3 regions of the Paenibacillus sp. B46(2026) genome follow, and region 1 is predicted to be linked to each of the others. Evidence: riboswitches for the same ligand, from Rfam matches in the RefSeq annotation. Region 1 holds a riboswitch; each other region holds the start of a gene.
The links. Region 1 has a riboswitch for cyclic di-AMP ahead of AC1S8V_RS07215 (hypothetical protein). Riboswitches for the same ligand answer to the same signal wherever they lie in the genome.
Positions count from the first base shown of each region.

Region 2: another riboswitch for cyclic di-AMP. It lies ahead of AC1S8V_RS00525 (C40 family peptidase); the one in region 1 lies ahead of AC1S8V_RS07215 (hypothetical protein).
Region 3: another riboswitch for cyclic di-AMP. It lies ahead of AC1S8V_RS10525 (C40 family peptidase); the one in region 1 lies ahead of AC1S8V_RS07215 (hypothetical protein).

Region 1 covers NZ_CM165907.1:1,616,530-1,618,734, reverse strand. Annotated here, with positions in the region: gene AC1S8V_RS07220 (HAD family hydrolase) at 1-490, opposite strand, end outside; gene AC1S8V_RS07215 (hypothetical protein) at 869-1,267, opposite strand; cyclic di-AMP (ydaO/yuaA leader) riboswitch at 1,383-1,558, opposite strand; gene AC1S8V_RS07210 (glutathione peroxidase) at 1,920-2,205, shown strand, end outside.
Region 2 covers NZ_CM165907.1:109,314-111,518, forward strand. Annotated here, with positions in the region: gene AC1S8V_RS00520 (GNAT family N-acetyltransferase) at 1-238, opposite strand, end outside; gene AC1S8V_RS00525 (C40 family peptidase) at 594-1,064, opposite strand; cyclic di-AMP (ydaO/yuaA leader) riboswitch at 1,068-1,205, opposite strand; gene AC1S8V_RS00530 (hypothetical protein) at 1,460-2,205, opposite strand, start outside.
Region 3 covers NZ_CM165907.1:2,279,741-2,281,945, reverse strand. Annotated here, with positions in the region: gene pelA (pectate lyase) at 1-487, opposite strand, end outside; cyclic di-AMP (ydaO/yuaA leader) riboswitch at 920-1,051, shown strand; gene AC1S8V_RS10525 (C40 family peptidase) at 1,057-1,521, shown strand; gene AC1S8V_RS10520 (hypothetical protein) at 1,646-2,205, shown strand, end outside.

The sequences.
Region 1 (2,205 bases):
GTTCACAACCGGCCTGCTTCAAGGCCACAGCGTATAACTCAGGGTCTGGCTTGGACACCCCTTCTTCAGCGGAACAGGCCAGAACATCAACATACTTCCGCAACCCGTAGCTCTCCAGTCTCTCTTCCGTTCCGGGACTTTGATTGGCAATAATGCCAATGCGATAATGCTTCGACAAGTGCTGAAGAACCGAATCCGCTGAAGGAAAAGGATGTTCAAGATCTTTTTGAAATTTCAGTTTGTCCTGAATCTGTTTCTGGTGCTTCTCGTCTCCAATGAATGTGCGAATCGCCACTCTCATAGGCCATTGCTCATATTTCTGGTAACAGTTCGCGAACAGTTCGCGTACCGCCTCAATCTTCACCGGATACCCCAAAGCACAAGCCTCGCGGACGAACTGTCCGATAATATCATCAACCGGCTCCCATTCATCCACCAACGTATCTCCAACATCAAAAAACAACCACTTTAATCCACATACATCCGGCACGCCAATTCCTCCTTGTAAGCCACAGGCGATTCCTCATCCTAATCGTGTTCAAAAAGTCTGGTTTTCAGTACCGAGAAGATGGAATGAAGCTAGAAATGGAGTAGCGGAGCGTAGGGAAAACTACGTGAGCAACTACAATGTTTCCGAAGGAAACATACTTCGTAAGCATATTCTTATTCGGCTGAATTTCATATTCGATGCTGATCATGCCGCTAGGCATCCTTCGTAATCAAAAGCAGACTTTTTGAACTACCTTTAAAACCATAAAAAAGAAGACTCACCATCACGCATGAGTCTCCTCAAATTTCCGTTTATTGATATGTTCAATTATAACAGGCCCCTTACACCGGAGCAATCACAAGCTAACAAGCTAGCGCACTAACCATTCAGGAGAAAGCCGACTTCTCCATTAAGTGAATACACAATCCGGTCTGCACCCATTCCTCGATAGATGCCCTTTGGATGACTCTGCTCCGTAATGACGCACAGGGACTTCGATGTCCACGAACGGCAGATCTGCAAATATCGACAGGTCAGATTCAGGCTGTTCTCGAAAATAAACACGTTTCCTACGCTACCCTGCGGCAAAAACCATTTTTGAGCTGCAGCCGTATTCATACGAATAACATGCTCTACCCCGATTCTACGGAGTTTCCGCTCTTCCCCTGCACTGTTGGTTAGAACGGCAAACGGCATTTTTTTGTACATCAGCAATTTGATAAATTTGCGTCCTGCTTCATTCGGAGCAGTCACTAAGATCATCTCAGTATCCATCATTCGTTCCTCCCTTGGCGTGAAAAGACAACAAAAAAGAAGCGTGGGGGACCAAGGCCTCCCGAACGCTTCTTAAATAATTCATGGCGAAAACGCCATGAACCAGCGTACGGCTTGTTGCCTCTCCCTTTAACGCTTACGAGGTTAGCTGACGGATTCGGGCGCGAGAGTCGCCCTATTTCCGGCTGTCACCGGAAAATTCACCCCATGAATGCCTACTGTCCTGGACAGCGCATTCTGTTGGTTCCCCCGTTTCCCACTCATCAATGAATGGAAACTCAGCGATTAAAACATCGTTCGTATACCTTAAGGTAAGATCGAGCGATATTATCGTTTGTTTCGTTTTTCAGGTACAATTTAGTTTAAATTGAAATTACGTTATGAATCATACACCCGCGCCATGACGGTGTAAAGTCCGCACAGATCACCGAATCGGCAGATTTTTGCCAATACCCACCCATAATAACGCTTACAACAAGATCATACTCTATGCATCTCTTTAAATCTATCTAATTCTCACTCTGACGAAAATCACATCGCAATTCATTCACGTATTCTGCACAACTTGCCTGTTTTGATTCTTTTAACACCACATTAGTTTTGCATTATTTAATTGTAACCAATATAATAGAGGATATAAATGGAGGCGATTTAGATGACAGTCTACGATTACAAAGTGAATACCCTTCGCGGTCAAGAAGTTGAAATGTCCGACTACCGTGACAAAGTGTTACTAATTGTGAATACGGCAAGCTCATGCGGCCTTACACCTCAATTCAAAGGTCTGCAAGAATTGCAAGACAAGTTCCAGGATGCACCATTTGAAGTCCTTGGTTTTCCAAGCAACCAGTTTGCACAGGAAAAAGGCTCTTCCGATGATATTGCCGAGTTCTGTCAGATGAATTATGGCGTGAGCTTCCCCATGTTCGAGAAAATTGATG
Region 2 (2,205 bases), 1.5 Mb from region 1:
CCCCTTGAAGTGGGAAGTATTGAGCAAACCCACATATACGATCGTTCTGATCCAGGACGATCGCATATTGCTCCTGCCGCAGCTGTGAATCTCCGAATTCCACTTCCAGAGCTTTCATCTGCTCCCAGGGGAGCCAACTGTAGATATTGTAAGGCGGATCATACTGCCAACTGCAGATAAGCTCCGCATGTTCTTCTCGCATGGGTACAACGTGAAACGTCACAGGGGTTTCCTTCATACACCTGCATGCTCCTTTCCTTGAAACAGAACTCTTTGTCCACTCTACAAAAGAGATGTTCATTTAGCAAGTCTTCCTTCCCAAGAAAAAAAATGAAACAAAAGTTCCAGTAATTCCGTTTATATTATAACGGGATGGGTAAAAACATCATAAGGGCACGGACAAACGAACGCAAAGTAAAGCTGTTGATGTCGCAGGATATGCCTTGTGTGTTACTTGCAACGTGAACAGGGAAAGAAGCACAAAAAAACCGCCGGATACATTCCTGCGGAGAATGTACCGGGCGGTTCTGTTGTGCTTCTTATTTCGTTCCAGTATGGTTAATGGTTACAGCATTATGTTGCTCAGCTTGTCCCTAGTCAAGGGCCAGTGATTCATATGCGTCCGTGCTCATAATCCGTTTAGCGCCAACATAACGATTGGCCCAGTAGTTTTCACTCAATGCACTGATCGTAACACCTTTGGAAGAAGAGGAGTGTGCGAACTTTCCATCCCCTACAAAGATTCCTACATGGGATACGCCTTTGCCTGTTGTATTAAAGAACACCAGATCGCCAGCTCTCATTTCCATGCGGGATACGGAATCGCCCATGTCGAATTGGGAACTGGATTGGCGTGCCAAATCAATACCCAACTTGTCGAATACATACCGTGTAAATCCGGAGCAGTCAAAGCCGTTAAGCGTTGTTCCCCCACTTTTGTATGTAGTTCCCATTGCTGAATCAATTACTGTGTCCATCTTTGAATCTGCGAATGCGCTACCTGCACCAAGTGATAAAGCGAATGTGATGCTAAGTACAGCTGCGGTTAATTTCTTCTTGAACAAGAGATATTCCCCTTCCAATGCCTGCGAGGTTAGCTTAAGGATTCGGTTGAAGGTCCCCTATGATCCCTCTGTAGCAAGATCAATTCACCCATAACTGGTTCCCCCGCTTCCCAGGTGCCAGGAATTTGGCTATGCTAGTTATGCACCTGCGAAATCAAGAAATGACGATTTAATTTTAAGTAGTTACAAATATGAATGTAAAGATTACAAAGTTGTTACTAAAAACTCACTGGGATTATTGTAACAGAGGAGTACCAGTTTGGCAACGTTTAGCAACAAATTTAGCAAAAAAAACCTCGACCTTTGACGGGGAAAGGTTGAGGTTTGCCTATTTATGAGTACTTATTAGGCCATGAGTTTAACATGCGATGGTAACAATTTTTAAACTATCTGCTCTAACCTTTGGATGTTTTGGACTGCCATAAGCGAAAATGGGCGCATATTTTCCACAGGCTCATTAGACATCTGGCAAGAGGATACGTCTGTTGTAGTATAAGTCCGGTGAGTCCTGTTAGTAACCATGAGACTGAAGTGAATGCCCCGAAGATAAGCAGATGAATTCCGCCGAGTAACAGTGCAATGCCAATCACGGTGATGAGATGACGTAGTGCAATCCAGAGTGCTTTGAGGGTACCGTGAGCCCCGCCTTCTCCTTCCGGTGCGGAAATACCGAACTGCATGTAGAGCAGGACGTGATGGATAACCCAGCCATATATGATCCAGGCAGCTACATAAGGTATGCCGGGCAAGAGTAATTGAAGGGAATGAAATCCGTCCATTAGAATTGAGTACAGCTTCGGTACGAGCCAGTAGGCGGGCAGAAGTATCAATAATGTACGTATGGTGTGGAGCAGCAGCATCGGTTTCCACAGATTTTTGATTCCGCGGACAAATGGAATGCGCTCTTCTGTACTATTATAGTGCTGAAGCGAGTAGAGCAGTCCTGCCTGAATGAGGGGGCTGATCAACATGCGAACCAGCAGCATAGCCCCCAGGATCCACAGATAACGATGAACCTCCGGATGGGTGGACAGGTTAAGTTGGCTTTCCATTTTGAATAAAAGCGTACTCAACTCCCCGGCATCGGGGTCAGGATAGCGCAGGAGCAGTGGGATGACCGCCGATTGAACCATTCGGTAGA
Region 3 (2,205 bases), 660 kb from region 1:
GGTTAGCAAGTGTACTGTCGATAAACGAGAAGTCACCTTTGCGCGTCGCTACTTCATCGAGCATGATCATTACATTAATCATGGCATCATCATTGTAAGTAATGTGCTTGTGATATCCCGAGCTTTTGTAGACTTGAGGCCATCCGCCGTTCGAATACTGCATATTGATCAAAAAGTTGATTCCTTTGATTGCAGCAGCGGAGTATCGCGGATCATTAGTCTTTTTGAATTCCTTCGCCAATCTTCTAATTTCTGAATATGTAGCTTTGTTATCGATCGTAGACTTCGCCCATTCCCCACTCGATTGTTTATAGTCTTTTCTCCAACCTCCATCTGGCAGTTGGTTCTTCAGAATATCGGAAATACTTGCTGTCGTACCTGATGCATCAGCAGCAGATACCGTTGCTACAGGGAGAACCGCCATCCCAACTGTTGAGAACACCATGGTACATGCCAGTACAAAAGTAACTATTTTTTTTGCTTTCAATGGATTACACTCTCCTATGTTCGTTTTTTTAATAAATCTCCCACTTCTACATTACATATGATACAAATCCCTAAACCTCCTTTATTTGAACTTATGACACAATAAAATCTATTTCCATCCAATATGTGGATTGGATACAACGATAATATGCAAAAAAACGATATTTGTCAATATATGCAACTTAATGAATATAATTTCTGAAATTCTACATAACGGAATAGTCCTTTTACCTCATGACAAACCTGTTTATTTATCCAAAATCACCTTTAACGAACCAATAATGACGTTTTTGTCATGAATGATACCCAAACTTGATCCCTTCTTTCATATAAAAACCGTAATTCCGCTAACATTGAGGTATTACGAAGGGTTTTAAATGGGTTTGACAATTACGCATTTATGCAATATAGTTTCAAATAGTTACAAAAACTTAATTATTCATTGCCGAGTTTCATGTTTGAAAACGGGGGAACCATTTTGGGTGAATTATTCTTATACATAGGAAATATAGGGAACCTTCTACCGAACCCTTAGCTAACTCCGTAGGCATCGAAGGGAGAACATTGATTTTGAAAAAACTGATTATCTCCATTTTTGGAGCAGCTGTACTATTTACATCCGGGGCAACAAGCACAGAGGCAAGCAGTATTAACTCTCTAGTGAACAACATGACTGGTATACCTTACAAGTGGGGTGGCACGACTATGGCTGGCTTCGACTGTTCCGGGTTTATGAGATATCTTTTCAACAAATACAGCATTGAATTGCCACGTACTTCGCAGCAACAAGCCAAAGCAGGTACTCCGGTATCCAAAAGTAACATTCGCACAGGTGATCTGGTGTTCTTCAATACGATGGGCAAAGGCATTTCACATACAGGTGTGTATATCGGCGGCGGACAATTCGCTCATGCTTCCAGCAGTAAAGGTGTAAGCATCACCAAGATGTCCAATCCTTATTTCAATGATCGTTACGTGACAGCACGTCGGGTAACTGGACAGTTTATGTACGATAAAATGTTGGGTAAAATGTAATTCACATACAAAAAGGCATCGGTTATAAACCGGATGCCTTTTTTGTTTAACCATTTTTTGTCTTCAACTGCTTTCTTAAACAATGTAAAATGTTTTAGGAAATAAAAGGAGATGAGGAGAACAATTGAAAAAGTTAATGTTTGTTTTAAGTTTTGCTATTTTAGTAATAGGTAGTTTAGGATGCAGTAGTGAGAACGAAAAAGATTTTAGAGATGTTTCATGGGGTACCAAGATCGACAAAGTCATTTCAGCAGAAGAAAAGAACGGTAACTCAGGCTATGAAGAGGACGTACATAATGAACATGAGAAAAGTATCGAATATTCTAATCTTGTAGTCTTGGGTAAGAAAGCAGATGCTAAATACGTTTTCACTGATTTATTAGACAATGATAGCATTCTGGTAATGATGGAAGAAGGAAGGGAATTATCAGAGGAATTAAATAACCCCAACACAACAGAAACAAGGAAAGAAGAGATATACAAAATAATGGACCAGCGCCTTGAGGAAATGGAAAATGCAGCAGATGAATATCCATTAGATGACTTCTTGTTGTACGAGGCCACATATTACTTTGGCATGTTAAATAGTCAGGATTCTGATGAAATTCTGGGAGAGCTTACGAATAAATATGGTCAGCCAGGAAGCAAGACCTTCGATAACTCCATTACATATTTTTGGGATAC